2 regions of the Finegoldia sp. P1-F-LS genome follow, and region 1 is predicted to be linked to the other one. Evidence: predicted binding sites of a transcription regulator. Region 1 holds the regulator's gene; the other holds the start of a gene.
What was found. Region 1 encodes HrcA, which represses chaperone genes, less so after heat shock. Its sites were predicted from a motif close to ATTAGCACTCNATANTATNGAGTGCTAAT; they were not measured.

Region 1 (8,437 bases):
TCATGGAACTTTGTCAAGGCAAAAGAGGTACTTTCATAGATATGACATATCTTGACGAAAAGAGAGTAACTATAAAGTATAAATTACCACTAAATGAAGTGATTTATGATTTCTATGACGCATTAAAATCAAAAACTAGAGGCTACGCATCATTAGATTATGAATTAATTGGATATGAAAAATCAAATTTAATAAAACTTGAAATAATGATTAATTCAGAAAAAGTCGACGCTTTAACAATTATTGTACATGAAGACTTGGCTTATGAAAGAGCTAGAAAAATAGTAACAAAACTGAAAGATGAAATACCTAGACATCAATTTGTAATTCCTGTACAAGCAGCTATAGGAAACAAGATAATAGCAAGAGAAACTATTAAAGCATACAGAAAAGATGTACTTGCTAAATGTTACGGCGGAGATATAACTAGAAAACGTAAACTTTTAGAAAAACAAAAAGAAGGTAAGAAGAGAATGAGGTCTGTAGGTAGTGTAGATGTTCCTCAAGAAGCTTTCTTATCAGTATTAAAATACGATGAAGGAAATTAAAATTATTAAGCCAAGCGAAAGTTTGGCTTATTTTTGTAGGAGGAATTATGAAAGGAATTTATATTCACATACCTTTTTGCGACTATAAATGTAATTACTGTGATTTTTCAACCATGACAAAACAATATAATAGAGTTGATGAATACTTTAGATTACTACAGAAAGAAATAACTATTTACAAAAATCCAAATGAGAAGATAGATACCATTTATATAGGTGGAGGAACTCCCAATCTTGTAGATTCAAAATATATTAAAGAAATATACAATCTATTAAATAAGAGTTTTGATTTACAAATAAAGGAATTTACTATTGAATGTAATCCTGAATTTGTCACAAAAGAAAAAATAGAATCATATAAAAGTATTGGTGTAGATAGAATATCTTTGGGTGTTCAATCATTCAATGATGAATATAACAGATTTTTAGGAAGAGGACATAAAGTAACAGATGTTTTAAAATCTTTTGAGATAATTAAACAATATATTGATAATATTTCAATTGATTTAATATTCGGATTTCCAAATCAAACTTTAGAATCTTTGGACAATGATCTTAATTATATAAGAAAACTTGCTCCAAATCACGTATCCTGGTATAACATGATTCTAGAACCAGGAACTAAATTTTATAAAGATTATGAAGATATCAATAGAAATAACGATATCGAATATGAAATGTATGTAAAAATTTGTAAAGGATTAGAAGATTATAATCACTATGAAATTTCAAATTTTGCAAAAGACGATTTTGAATCCAAACATAATAAAATTTACTGGAAAGATGAAAATTATTATGGGTTTGGATTATCTTCATCTGGATATATTAACCAGAAAAGATATACCAATGAGTTTTTCTATCCTAACTATAAGAGAAAAATAATAAATGAACAAAAGCCAATAAATTTTTCAGAGAATATTGATTTAGAAAAGAGAGAATTTGAATTTATAATAACTAATATGAGGTTAAAAGAAGGATTAGATTTAACAGAATACAATCGAAAGTTTGACATAGATTTATATAAGAATAACAAAAACATGATAGATAAGTGGATTAAAGAAAGATTATTAACATTAGAAAATAATCATTTAAGCTTTACAGATCAGGGATTTTTCGTATCTAATACTTTTTTTATAGATATTTTAGTTTAACACTTGACATAGTAGTAATCGTGATGTATAATTTTATTATCACTCAAGGTAATAGGTTGCTAACAAAAAAGAGGTGAGATTTTGAATGAGCATTTAACGCAAAGAAAATTTAATATCTTACTAGCTACTATAGATAATTATATAAAGACAGCTCAACCAATTGGATCACGTGTTTTATCGAAAAATTATAATATAGGATTTAGTCCAGCAACAATTAGAAACGAAATGAGCGATTTAGGTGATTTAGGATATTTAGTACAATCCCATATTTCATCGGGAAGAATCCCATCGCAAAAAGCTTTCAGATTGTATGTAGATTATATCCTGGATAAACTGTATAAAAGTGACGAATCTAGTTCTTCATTAATGTCTATAAGGAAGCCATATGAAAGAATTGTTGAACCAGAAAAATTAATTAAATCTTCTTCACAATTCATATCTGAGATAACCCAGTATCCGGTGATTTCTATGTTAAAAAAATCAGATAAGATGCGTCTATCTCACATAGAGTTGCTTCCAATCAGTGAATATAATTATGTATTATTAACTTTATATGATTCTGGTGATTTAAATCATACTGTAATTTCATCAGAGCAAATCATTGAACAAAACGAATTGATTAAGATAAATTTTCTATTAAAAAAACTTTTCTTAGGGAAAAACCTAAATGAAGTTTATGATAATTTAGACGAATTTTCTTCAAAATATAAGTATAATGATCTTTTTAAAGGAGCGATTACCGAAATTATTGAAAATGAAAAAGATAAGTTATCTTCTATGTATGTTTCTGTTGAAGGTTTATCAAATATTTTCAAATATAGTGAATACAATGACTTAAGCAAAGTTCAAAGCATAATAGAGTACCTTGAAGACAAAGATAAAATTGTAAGTATTCTAAATTCTTCAGATAATTTTTTAGACATTAAAATTGGGAATGAGAATAATGAACAAACTCTTGTTGAAAATACAATTATTAAAAGTTCTTATTTCTTCAATAAAAACAATATCGGTGTTATAGCTATCGTAGCTCCCATGAGAATGAATTATGAACTATCAATAGAAGCTATGTTTAAATTATCGAGAAGAATTAACGGATTAATTATTAGGGGGGATTATTATGAAAGATAATGAAGAAAATATGAAAACAAGTCATTCTTCAAATAATACAACAAACGAAGAACACGACTTAGGAATAAAAAATACTAATAAAAACGACAATGATTCTATAGAAGAAGAAATTAATCTTGATAAAGATGAGGTAGTAAATACTGAAATAGAGGATTTAAAAGATTCTTTAAAAAGATTACAAGCAGATTTTATAAATTATAAAAATAGAACAAATAGAGAAAAACAGCAGTCTATTGAATTGGCTAATGAGTCTTTAATTTTGAAAATTCTACCTATAATAGATGATTTAGACAGAGCTATTAATAGTAAGGAAGAAAAAGATGAGTTTTCTAGTGGAATAGAGTTAATTAGAGATAACTTGCTTCTATCATTAAAGGAATTTGGCTTAGAAGAAGTAGATTGTTCAGACAAATTTGATCCAAATTATCATCATGCAGTTATTACTGAAGAAAGTGATAAAGGATCAGATAAGATACTAGAAGTATTCCAAAAAGGATATATTTTGAATAACAAATGCATTAGACCTGCAATGGTCAAGGTTAGTAAATAAGAATTTTTAATATAGATAAAAATCTAAAGGGGGATTTTATAATGAGTAAAGTAATAGGTATTGATTTAGGTACAACAAATTCAGCAGTAGCAGTTATGGAAGGTGGAGAATCAGTTATAGTTCCTAACTCCGAAGGTAATAGAACTACTCCATCAATTGTAGCGTTCACTAAGGATGGTGAAAGATTAGTCGGAGAAACAGCAAAAAGACAAGCAATTACAAACCCAGATAGAACAATCACTTCAATTAAAAGAGAAATGGGTACTGAATACAAAGTAAATATTGATGGAAAAGATTATACACCAGAAGAAATTTCGGCGATGATTTTACAAAAATTAAAAGCTGATACTGAAAGCTATTTAGGAGAAGAAGTTACAGAAGCTGTAATTACAGTTCCTGCATACTTTACAGACTCTCAAAGACAAGCAACTAAAAACGCTGGTAAGATTGCTGGATTAAACGTAAAAAGAATTATCAACGAACCTACAGCAGCTGCGTTGGCTTATGGTATTGATAAAGAAACTGATCAACACAAAGTTATGGTTTATGACTTAGGTGGTGGTACATTTGATGTTTCAATTCTTGAAGTTGGAGATGGAGTATTTGAAGTATTAGCTACACGTGGTAACAACAGACTAGGTGGAGATGACTTTGATGAAAAATTATTAAACTATCTAGCAGATGAATTCATGAAACAAAACGGTGTAGATTTAAGAAAAGATCCTACTTCAAAACAAAGACTTAAAGATGCTGCAGAAAATGCGAAGAAAGAATTATCTACAAGAGTTTCTACAAATGTTAACTTACCATTTATTTCTGCAGTAAATGGAACTCCTGTTCACTTAAATATGGATATTACAAGATCTAAATTTGATGAATTAACATCTGATTTAGTTGAAGAATCCTTAAAACCAGTAAGACAAGCATTAGAAGATGCTGGATTAAGTCACAATGATATAGAAAAAGTACTACTAGTTGGTGGTTCTACAAGAATACCAGCCGTTCAAGAAGCTGTTAAGAAATTAATTGGAAAAAATCCACAAAAAGACATCAATCCAGATGAATGTGTAGCAATTGGTGCAGCTTTACAAGGTGGTGTATTGACAGGTGAAGTAAAAGACTTATTATTACTTGATGTTACACCTTTGTCATTAGGTATTGAAACATTAGGTGGCGTTTGCACTAAACTAATTGAAAGAAACACTACTATTCCAACAAAAAAATCACAAGTATTTACAACTGCTGCTGATGGTCAAACTTCTGTAGAAATCAAAGTTCTTCAAGGCGAAAGAGAAATGGCAGCTGACAATACTTTGTTAGGACAATTTAACTTAACTGAAATTCCTGCAGCACCAAGAGGAGTGCCACAAATCGAAGTAACATTTGATATTGACGCAAATGGTATTGTTAATGTTAGTGCTAAGGATTTAGGATCTGGAAAGCAACAAGCTATGACTATCACATCTTCAACAAAAATGAGCGATGATGAAATAAAGAGAAAAGTTGACGAAGCCAGCAAATATGCTGAAGAAGATAAGAATAAAAAAGAAACTATTGAAACTAAAAATAGCGCTGAATCTGTAATCTATCAAGTTGAAAAAACAATTAAAGATTTGGGTGACAAAGTTTCAGAAAATGAAAAATCTGATATTAATTCAAAGATAGAAGCTTTAAAATCGATCTTAGATTCTGGAGATAACAAAGATATTAAAGCTAAAACTGATGAATTAACTCAAGAAATGTACAAATTAAGTTCTAAACTATATGAAAATAATGCTCAACAACCAGGAGCCTCACAAGAAGCAAAAAAAGATGACGATGTAGTAGATGCTGATTATGAAGTAGTTGATGACGACGAAAATAAATAATGATTAAAAAATCTAAAAAAAGGGGTAAAATTCTTACCCCTTGATTTTTTTATATCTTTTAGTAAAATAGAAAAGTCAGTATATTAGGATGGTGAATAATGAAAAATTTGTACGAAATACTTGAGGTTAATGAAAATGCAACTCAAGAAGAAATAAAAAAATCATATAGAAGATTAGCTAAGAAATATCATCCAGATATAAATAGTGGTGATTCAGAAGCTGAAAATAAATTTAAAGAAATTAATGGTGCCTATGAGGTTCTAGGTGATAAAGAAAAACGAAAGAAATATGATATGTACGGTGATAGAATGTTTGATCAAGGTACAGGAGGGGGATTCTCGGATTTCGGCGATATATTTGGTGATTTTTTTGGTGATATATTTGGAGGATTTAGTTCAAGATCATATTCAAAAAATCCTAACGCTCCTAGAAAAGGTTCAAATATTCAGGTTGAATTAGAAATAGATTTTGAAGACTCTATTAATGGAACGAAAAAAGAGATTTCTTACAAGAAAAAAGTGAAATGCCATGTATGCAACGGCGATGGCGCGAAACCTGGAACAGAAAAACGACAATGCGAGAAATGTCATGGTACTGGAATTATAAATGATACTAAAAGAACACCTTTTGGAATTTTTACACAACAATCTGAATGTGATAAATGTCATGGAGAAGGTTATGTAATTGATGAAAAATGTGAAAATTGTAAAGGTAAAGGTTATGAAATCGAAAGAAAAACAATCAACATTACTATACCAAAAGGAATAAATAATGGTGCTATCATGAGCGTTAAGGGAGAAGGTAATGATGGCGAAAACAATGGCAGTCCAGGTGACTTATATGTTATCATAAAAATTAGAGAACATGAATTTTTTAAAAGAATAAATAACGATATTGTTTTTGATATGCCAATCACTTATGCACAAGCCGTACTTGGTTCAAAAATCGAAGTTCCAACTTTAGATGGTATAGAAGAATTTGAACTTCCTGAAGGAACTCAACCAAATACAACTTTTAAACTTAAATCAAAAGGAGTTCCATATCTAAATTCTAATTCTAGAGGGGATATATTATTCACTGTAAAAATTATTGTTCCTAAAAAGATAAATAAAGAACAAAAGGAAAAATTGATTGAATTTTCAGAAAGTATGAATCAAGAATTAAATGTAAATGAAAAGAAATCAATATTTGATAGAATAAAGGATATGTTTGAGTAATGGAAAAATGGTTAAGTTTTGATATAAAATGTCCAAAAGGATACGATGAAATTATTAGTTCGATATTATATGATTTAGGAATTGAAAATTTACAAATCGACGATTATCAAGATGTTTTAGATTTCAAGAAAAATCAGCCATACTGGGTTGTTATAGATGATGAAGATTTTGTAGAACATGATAATGTAATCATTAAAGCTTTTTATGAAGACGATAAAGTAAATTATGATGAAATTGAAGCTCAAATAAAAGAATTTTCAACTAATAACAATATAGATATTCAAATTTCTAAGAATAAAGAAATTGAAGATATGGACTGGGCTAATGAATGGAAAAAATATTACGAACCATTTTATATCGGCAATATTCTTATCAAACCAAGCTGGATTGATATAGATGAATCAGATCACAAAGTTGTAGAAATTAATCCAGGAATGGCTTTTGGAACAGGACTTCATGAAACAACAAATTTATGTATTGAACAACTCCAAGAACTAAACTTAATAGATAAGATCGTTTTAGATATCGGTTGTGGTTCGGGTATACTTTCTGTAGTTTCTTCAAAATTAGGTGCAAAAGAAGTTTTTGCTACAGATATTGATCCGTTGGCCATAGAAGCTACATTAGAAAATGCTAATCTGAATAAAATATCTAATATAAATGCTGTAAAAGGCTCTTTACTAGATAATGTAGATAAAAAATATGATGTTGTAGTTGCTAATATATTACTAAATGTATTAGATATCTTAATTCCAGATTTACCTAAAGCATTAAAAAAAGATGGAGTATTTATTTGTTCAGGATTAATAAATTCTCAAAGAGATAATATTGTAAATACTTTAGAGAAAAACAATCTTGAAATTGTAGAAGTATCTGAAAAAGGTGAGTGGATTAGTATAATAAGTAGGTTCAAAAATGTATAGGACTTTTAGAAATCAAGAGGATAAGATAGATGATAAAATCCTAATAAAAGGTGAGGATTATAACCATATTAAAAATTCTTTGAGACTTTCAAAAGGTTCTTTAATTCATCAAGTCATTGGTGATACAATTTTTGTTACAGAAATTGAAGAAATAACATCAAATGAAATAATATGTAAAATAATAGATGAAGATAGCATACAGTATGAATCACCATTAAATATTACTTTGTATCAATGTATTCTTAAATCAGATAAGAATGAGTATATTATACAAAAAGCCACTGAATTGGGTGTAAATAAAATTATATTTGTGGAAACAGAACGAACTGTTGTAAAATTAGATGATAAAAAGTGGAACAAAAAAAAAGATAGATTCGAAAAAATTGCACTAGAATCATCGAAACAGTCGAAGAGAACAGTTATTCCTGAAATAGAAGGACTAATCAAAATCAATGAAATAAAGAATACAAGCAATTGTTTAAATTTGGTGTTTTATGAAAACGAAAAAGAAAGTTTTAAATCTTTTTTGTCCAATTCAAAAAAAAAAGATATTAATATTTTCATTGGACCAGAGGGTGGATTATCTGAAGATAATATACAAGATTTAAGTTCGAAAGGATTTAAATCAGTTTCATTAGGAAACAGAATATTACGTGCAGATACAGCTCCAATTTGTGCTTTGAGTATTATCCAATATGAATTAGGAGATATAGAATAATGAAAAAAGTAAAATTTTCAACCTTAGGCTGCAAAGTTAATCAATACGAAACAGAAGCAATGGCTGAATTATTTGTTAAGAAAGGTTATGAAATAACGGACGATTATAATTGTGATGTTTTCGTATTAAACACTTGTACTGTTACCAATTTATCAGATAGAAAAAGCAGGCAACAAATATCTAAAATTAGATCAGAGAACAGTAATGCAGTTATTGCTGTTGTAGGATGTTATTCTCAAGTTAGCCCTGATGAAATAGAAAATATCCAAGGCGTAAACGTAATACTTGGAACAAAATATAGAAAAGAAATTGTAGAATTGTGTGAATTGGCAAA
Region 2 (8,437 bases), on a different contig from region 1:
ACCATAAGTGTTGCATTTGATTTGACAATTCGTCCATAAAAAAAGATGAGGAATATATATCCTCATCTTTGATTTATTACATATAAGCGCCTGGACCTGGTTGAGGCATAGCTGGCTCGTCTTTTTTTATTGTTACAACTGCTGCTTCTGTTGTTAATAATAGACTTGCAACCGATGCTGCATTTTGTAATGCAGATAATGTTACTTTTGTTGGATCTACAATTCCTGCTTTTAACATATCTACATATTCGCCTTTGTATGCATCAAATCCGATACCCTTATCTTTGTTTTTTACATTTTCTACTATTACTGAGCCGTCGATTCCAGCATTAATTGCGATTTGTTTTACAGGTTCTTCTAATGCTTTTAAAATTATTTTAACGCCTGTTTTTTCATCACCCTCAACGTCATCGACAAGTTTTTCAACTTCTTCAATAATATCTAATAGAATTGTTCCACCACCAGCTACAATTCCTTCTTCAACTGCTGCTCTTGTAGCTGCAAGAGCGTCTTCTATTCTCAATTTTTTTTCTTTTAATTCTGTTTCTGTAGCTGCTCCGACTTCAATTACTGCAACTCCACCAGATAATTTTGCTAATCTTTCTTGTAGTTTTTCTCTATCGTATTCAGAATCAGTTTCAGGAATTCTGTTTTGGATTTGGTTAATTCTTTCTTCAATTTTTGATTGGTCGCCGTTACCATCAACAATTGTTGTTTTATCTTTTGATACATTAACTTTTCTTGCTCTTCCAAGCATATCAAATGATGCATCTTTTAATTCGATTCCCAAATCTTCTGTAATTAATTGTGCTCCAGTTAAAATGCAAATATCTTCAAGCATTTCTTTTCTTCTATCTCCGAATCCTGGTGCCTTTACAGCTACACAATTGAAAGTTCCTCTGATTTTATTTAAAACTAATGTTGCTAGTGCTTCACCTTCAACATCTTCAGCGATTATAAATAATGGCTTACCTTGTTGAACAACTTGTTCTAATAATGGCAATATATCTTGAATATTTGTAATTTTTCTGTCAGTAACTAAAATGAATGGATCTTCCATTGCTGCAACCATTTTGTCTGAATCAGAAACCATGTAAGGAGAAACATATCCTCTATCGAATTCCATACCTTCTACAACATTTAATGTAGTTCCCATAGATTTTGATTCCTCAACAGTAATTACACCATTGTTTCCAACTTTTTCCATAGCTTCTGCAATTAGTTTTCCAATAGTTTCATCTGCAGCTGATACGCTACCAACATTAGCAATCTCCTCTTTTGTAGTAACGCTGTGACTTCTAGCTTTGATAGCTTCTACAGACTTCTCAACAGCTTTTCTTATACCTTTTTGCAAAACTATAGGATTAGCACCAGCTGCTAAGTTTTTCAATCCTTCTCTAATAATAGCTTGGGCTAAAAGTGTTGCAGTAGTTGTACCATCACCTGCTACGTCATTTGTTTTTGTCGCAACTTCTTTTACTAATTGTGCACCCATGTTTTCGTATTCATCTTCAAGTTCAATTTCTCTTGCAATTGAAACACCATCATTTGTAATCAATGGTGCGCCGTATTCTTTATCTAAAACTACATTGCGGCCTTTTGGTCCCAATGTTACTTTAACTGTATCTGATAATTTATTAATACCTTCTACCATGCTTTTACGAGCATCATCTGAAAATTTAATTTGTTTTGCCATAAAATTTATCCTCCTATTCTACAACTGCTAGAATATCTTCATATTTTACTAGAATATAATCTGTATCTTCTAGTTTTATTTCTGTTCCAGCATATTTTGAGTATATAACTTTATCTCCAACTTTAATGTTGCCTTTCATTTTTTCATCTTCTTCTACTTCAGAACCAATAGCTAAAACTTCTGCATAAACAGGAGCTTCTTTGGCTGAAGAAGGGAGAACTATTCCAGAGAATGTTTTTTCTTCTTCTTTTTCTTGCTTTTTTAATACTAATCTATCGCCAATAGGTTTTAAATTCATAATATCCTCCTTCAGAAACTTTTGTTAGCACTCAAACTTGATGAGTGTTAATACTCTTATATAATAAACCACTCTTTTGTTTTTATCAAGCATATTTATCAGTGTTTAAGCAAAGATATCTGTATTTATTTCAGTTTTTATCCTTTTATGTCTTTTTTTATTATTTGATTTTAATGGTTATTTTCCAATTGTATTTTCTCTTCCATAGTAGAATAAATATTGTTGTGCATATCCTGCATATTCTCCAAACAAATCATCTGCATATTTTGCAATTAAATTCTTATTCGTTTCTTCCTTAATGAACAAATACTCCATAACTCTTTTGATCCATACGTCAACAGGAAATGTATTGTGTCTGTTGTATGAAAAAAGCATAATACAATCAGCAACTTTTGGTCCAACTCCAGGAAGCTTGATTAATTCTTTTCTCAATTCTTCATTTGATAATTTGTCGATCTCCAAAATATCAAATTCGTTATTTGCAACCATTTTTGACACGTCCACAATTCTTTTATCTCTAAATCCTACTCTGCACACTTCTCTCATTTCTTCTACTGGTACTTTTGCTAAATCTTCAGGCTTAGGAAAAGAATATAATTTCCTACCGTTAAAATCTCCCAAAAATTTTCCGTAATTTTCACAAATGATATTTACGGATTTCATAATTCTTGGTATTTGATTGTTTGCCGATATAATAAATGAAATTATAGTTGAAAATTTATCCTGATTTAAAATTCTAATTCCATCACCATATTCTAATGCGTTTTTTAAAGTTTCATTAAATGATAATTTTTCTTTTATCTTTGTATAATTAGTCTTTAAATCAAAATAATTTTCCCATTTTTTATAGTAATCTTCTTCTGTGCAGTTTTTAATATATACGTAATCTCCTACTAAACTTACATTGCAGTACATGTCCCCATCAATTGTTGTATATGACATATCGTCTTCTTTGTACCATCTAAAAGCCTGCCCACATTCAAAAATGTGGGTAGGGTTAAAAGATGATTGTTTGATTTTTGTAAGTTTTAATTCATCATCAAATTCTATTTTTGCTTGCATTAATACCATCCGCGTATTTTCATAGTATTGTTAATCTTTTTGATTGAATTTACATAAGCAGCTTGTCTCAATGTTATATTAAGTTTTTTAGATAAAGCCCAAATTTCATCAAATGATTTGTCAATCAATCGGTATTCCTTGTCTCTTACTTCTTCTTCTGACCAGTAATATCCAGCTTTGTTTTGTACCCATTCGAAATAAGATACTGTTACTCCACCAGAATTTGCTAAAATATCAGGAACAATAACTACATTTTTTTCGTTTAAGATTTCATCTGCATCCTTTGTTATAGGTCCATTTGCACCTTCTACAATGATTTTCGCTTTAATTGAATTAACATTTTCAGTTGTAATTGCATTTTCCAAAGCAGCAGGAATCAAAACATCAACATCAGCTGCGAAAAATTCCTCATTTGAAATTACTTCGCATCCTTCAATGCTAGCAAAATCTTTATCTTGTGTTTGAGAGATTTCATAGCATTCTTCAAAGTTGAATCCGTCTTCCTTGTGAATTGCAAATACTCCTCTTTGCTTATTGTATTCCATGATGTATTTGACTTTCATACCATGTTCAAGCACATATTTTAAAGTATAGATACCAACATTGCCTAATCCTTGTAATGCAACGGTCGTTTCTTCTAGTTTTTTATCCAAATTTAAAACAGCTTTTTTTGCACTTAAAGCAACCGAAAATCCTGTAGCTTCGGTTCTACCCAATGATCCACCAAATTCAATTGGTTTTCCAGTAAAAGTTCCAATTTGATTAGTACCAGTTAATTTGTTGTATTCATCAGCCATCCAACTCATGATTTTTCCGTTTGTATTAACATCGGGAGCTGGGATATCAAAATCTTCTCCTAAATATTTGTACATTCCATCTACAAATCCTCTGGATAATCTTTCTAATTCGCCTTCAGAAAGCTTTGATGGATCAACAATTATTCCACCTTTTCCTCCACCATAAGGTAAATTTGTTACTTGACATTTAAATGTCATCCATATAGACAAAGCTTTGACTTCATCCAAATTAACATCTTCTCTAAATCTCAATCCACCTTTAGTAGGACCCATAGCATTATTGTGTTGTGATCTATAACCTTTGAATACTTTCATTGATCCATCATCCATTTTTACTGGAATATTAATTTCAATTACTCTGTAAGGATCTTTCAATAATTCATAAACGCTATCGTCTAACTTTAAAATCTCACAAGCCTTTTTTATTTGATATCTTGCATTTTCCAATGGATTCAATGTTTCTGTCATATAATTAAAACTCCATTTCTTTATTTACAAATTCAATAATTTCTTCAACTGTCATTCTCTTTTGCTCCATAGTGTCTCTATCTCTGATAGTAACTGTATTATCTTCTAATGTATCAAAATCTATAGTTACACAGTATGGTGTTCCGGCTTCATCTTCTCTTCTGTATCTCTTACCAATTGAACCAGCATCATCAAAATGAGTCATGAAATTCTTAGCTAATTCATTATAAATTTCCATTGCTTTATCATTTAGCTTTTTAGTTAATGGAAGTACTGCAACTTTATAAGCTGCTAAAGCAGGATGAATTTTCAAAACAGTTCTTGTTGTGTTATCTTCTAACTGTTCTTCATCATATGCATCGCACAAGAAAGATAAGAACATTCTGTCTACACCAACAGATGGTTCTATGCAATATGGAATATATTTTTCGTTTGTAGTAGGATCCATATATTCCAACTTTTCTCCAGAGCCTTCACTGTGTTTAGACAAATCGTAATCTGTTCTATCAGCAATTCCCCACAATTCTCCCCATCCAAATGGGAACAGATATTCAAAATCTGTTGTAGCTTTTGAATAGAATGATAACTCTTCTTGAGAGTGGTCTCTTAATCTTAGATTTTCTTCTCTAATTCCTAAATTCAATAAAAATTCTTTACAGAAGTTTCTCCAGTAATCAAACCATTCTAAATCAGTTCCAGGTTTACAGAAGAATTCTAATTCCATTTGTTCAAATTCTCTTGTTCTAAAAATAAAGTTACCTGGAGTAATTTCGTTTCTAAATGATTTACCTATTTGGCCAATTCCAAAAGGAACCTTTTTTCTAGATGTTCTTTGAACGTTTTTAAAATTCACAAAAATACCTTGTGCAGTTTCTGGTCTCAAATATATTTCTGATTTATTATCTTCAGTAACTCCTTGGAAAGTTTTGAACATCAAGTTGAATTTTCTAATGTCTGTGAAATTGTGTTTACCACATTCAGGACATTTAATGTCTTCTTTTTCTATAATATCTAACAATTCTTGCTCAGATTTTCCATCTAATCCAATAATTTCTTCATTTTTTTCGTTCATGTAATAATCTTCAATTAATTTATCTGCTCTAAATCTAGATTTACATTCTTTACAATCAATTAATGGGTCGGAAAATCCACCAACATGACCTGAAACTACCCAAGTTTGAGGATTCATAAGTATAGCTGCATCCAAACCAACATTATAAGGACTTTGTTGTATAAATTTTTTCCACCAAGCTCTTTTAATATTATTTTTTATTTCAACTCCTAAAGAACCATAGTCCCAAGTATTTGATAATCCTCCATAGATTTCACTGCCAGGAAATATTATCCCTCTTGATTTACACAGGCTCACTATTTTTTCCATAGTTTTCTCTTCGTTTTTCATAAAAACCCTCCATTTTTTTGAATAATAAAAAATCCCCGAAGTAAAACTTCAGGGACGAAATGTAATTTCCGCGGTTCCACCCTAATTATGATAAACATCACTCTTAGAATTATTAGCTCCAGATTGCCGTTATAACTTGTTAATTTTCACCACACATTAACTCTCTGTATATGTTATATTATTTATCCTTCTTCGCTTTTCAATATTCATATAAATTATATCATAAAATTACAAAAATGTTAATTGACTGTCTGATAAATTTTCCAATTCTAAATCAATGTAATTTTTAAATAAAAACTCGTGAATTTCTTCATGATTTTTTCCGGTCAAATATATTTGTTCAAAAGATTGCGGCAATATAATTGGCATTCGAGTGTGGATTTCAGACATTGAACCTTTTGCTTCTGTCGTAAGCATACTAACATGTCTAATGCTCGTTTCTTGACTTTTATATTCTCTGAAAATGCCTGCAATAGAAAATATTTTTTGATTTTCAACGGTTAGTCTATATTTATCTTTATTTTTTTGATTCCACTCAAAAAAAGCTGTCGCAGGAATCAAACATCTTCTGTATTCAAAATCTTCCTTAAAAAACTTTGAAGTATAAATCTTTTCTATCCTCGAATTTATTATAGATTTTTTCATAAAATCAACATCAATTCCCCACCTCATGTAATCAAAATCGTCGCACAAAGTTAAAATTTGTTGACCCGGAAAGACTTCTTCTTTTGGTTTGAATTTTGTGATTTGTTTTTTATTGTATCTTTTTAATAAATCAAGTTCATTTATATTTAGTTCAAATCTAGAACACAAATATATCACCTCTTTAAAATGTTTAAAAAGCCAGATGATTTATTTTTCATCTGACTTAATAATTTGCTTTTTGTATTTGATTTGTAAGATTACTCCTGCAATTATAATCGCGATACTTACTAATTGGCTCACCCTTAATGCACCAATGTACAAGCTGTCTGTTCTGAGTCCTTCTACGAAAAATCTCAATATTCCGTACAAAATCATGTACATACTAGTAATTTGACCATTGAATTTCTTCCTATTCTTAAATACATACACCAATAGTAAAAATATTAGAAAATCTCCTAGTGATTCATATAAGAATGTAGGATGAACTTTTACACCATCTATTGTAATTGCCCAAGGAAGATTAGTTGGAGTACCATAGGCTTCTTTGTTAATAAAATTACCCCATCTACCAATTGCTTGTCCCAAAGCAATCGCAGGCATAAAAATATCCAGCAACTTCAAAAATTTAAGATTTTTCTTTTTACAAATAACGTAACAAGTAATAACTGCGGCAATTATTCCCCCATAAATCGCTAATCCACCACCGCGAATGTCTATGATTTCTCCTAAATTCTTGGAATAATAGTCCCATTCAAATATTACATAATAAGCCCTCGCTCCTACAATTGCAAGAGGAAGTGCCCAAACTAAAATGTCCAATATGGTATTTTCTGAAATATTTTCCATCTTGGCTAACTTTACAGCTACAACATAGCCCAAAATCACCCCTAAAGTAATCAATATTCCATACCACATTATATCTATTCCAAAAATCGAAAAAGCTACTCTGTCCATTTTTATTCGTTATCCCAATTATGACTTACTTGTTGAACATCATCACTATCTTCAAGATTATCTATTAGCTTTTCCATCTTATCGACATTTGATTCGTCGTTAATCTTAACGTAATTTGATGGTTCATAAACCAAATCAGATTTTACGAATTTATATCCTTTTTCTAATAAAGTATCTCTTACTTGTGCGAAATCTTCCATTGCTGTGTTAATTACAAAAATTCCATCATCAGCTTCAAAATCTTCTGCACCAGCATCTAAACTGTCCATCATTACTTCTTCTTCATCCAAAGAATCTGCATCGATTAATAACAGACCTTTTCTTTGGAACATAAATGATACAGATCCGTTTTGTCCAAGATTTCCGCCGAATTTATCGAAATAATGTCTAACATCTGAAGCGGTTCTGTTTCTATTATCTGTCAAGCATTCAACTATAACCGCAACTCCTTCTGGACCATATCCTTCGTAGACTATGTTTTCATAGTTTGCAGAATCTCCGTCGCCACTCGCTTTTTTGATTGCTCTGTCTATGTTATCGTTAGGCATATTTTCTGCACGAGCTTTTTCTATAACAGATTTTAAACTAGGGTTGTATTCTGGATCTGCTCCACCTTCTCTAACAGCAACAGTTATTGCTCTCGCCATCTTAGTGAATATTTTGCCTCTTCTAGCGTCTTCACTGCCTTTTTTATTTTTTATTTTACTCCATTTATTATGTCCTGACATAAAATCACATCCTTAATAATTTCTTCTATCGAATTCAAATGATTTCGCAAATTTTCTTTTATGTTCGCTTTGTTTAATCTTTTTATCAATCAAATCTTTGGATTTCGTGTTTGAATTATTCATCAAATAATCATCCAACTCTTCGTAGGTAAATCCAAACTCATCTTCATCTGTTTGACCTTCCCACAAACCAGCACTAGGTTTTTTGTTGATAATGACATCTGGAATGCCCAAAACTTTTGCCATTTCGAAAATATCTGTCTTGTACAAATTCAATAGTGGCATAAGATCAGCTCCACTATCTCCGTATTTTGTAAAATATCCAGTCATAAACTCCGAACGATTTGATCCAGATAACACCATATATTCGTTATTTTGTGCGTAATA

Region 2: ACU68Y_RS08845 (co-chaperone GroES) is a predicted target of HrcA. The motif match lies at 2,018-2,046, and genes of this name have one in related genera.

The regions. Positions count from the first base shown of each region.
Region 1 is NZ_JBRFJH010000001.1:262,290-270,726, reverse strand. It holds gene lepA (translation elongation factor 4) at 1-548, shown strand, start outside; gene hemW (radical SAM family heme chaperone HemW) at 596-1,699, shown strand; gene hrcA (heat-inducible transcriptional repressor HrcA) at 1,781-2,827, shown strand; gene ACU68Y_RS01570 (nucleotide exchange factor GrpE) at 2,817-3,377, shown strand; gene dnaK (molecular chaperone DnaK) at 3,419-5,245, shown strand; gene dnaJ (molecular chaperone DnaJ) at 5,344-6,462, shown strand; gene prmA (50S ribosomal protein L11 methyltransferase) at 6,462-7,385, shown strand; gene ACU68Y_RS01550 (RsmE family RNA methyltransferase) at 7,378-8,103, shown strand; gene mtaB (tRNA (N(6)-L-threonylcarbamoyladenosine(37)-C(2))-methylthiotransferase MtaB) at 8,103-8,437, shown strand, end outside.
Region 2 is NZ_JBRFJH010000016.1:13,967-22,403, reverse strand. It holds gene groL (chaperonin GroEL) at 77-1,696, opposite strand; gene ACU68Y_RS08845 (co-chaperone GroES) at 1,710-1,994, opposite strand; gene ACU68Y_RS08840 (DNA-3-methyladenine glycosylase family protein) at 2,172-3,056, opposite strand; gene ACU68Y_RS08835 (Glu/Leu/Phe/Val family dehydrogenase) at 3,056-4,321, opposite strand; gene ACU68Y_RS08830 (glycine--tRNA ligase) at 4,326-5,723, opposite strand; gene ACU68Y_RS08825 (SOS response-associated peptidase) at 5,952-6,545, opposite strand; gene lgt (prolipoprotein diacylglyceryl transferase) at 6,576-7,322, opposite strand; gene ACU68Y_RS08815 (YebC/PmpR family DNA-binding transcriptional regulator) at 7,325-8,050, opposite strand; gene nadE (NAD(+) synthase) at 8,063-8,437, opposite strand, start outside.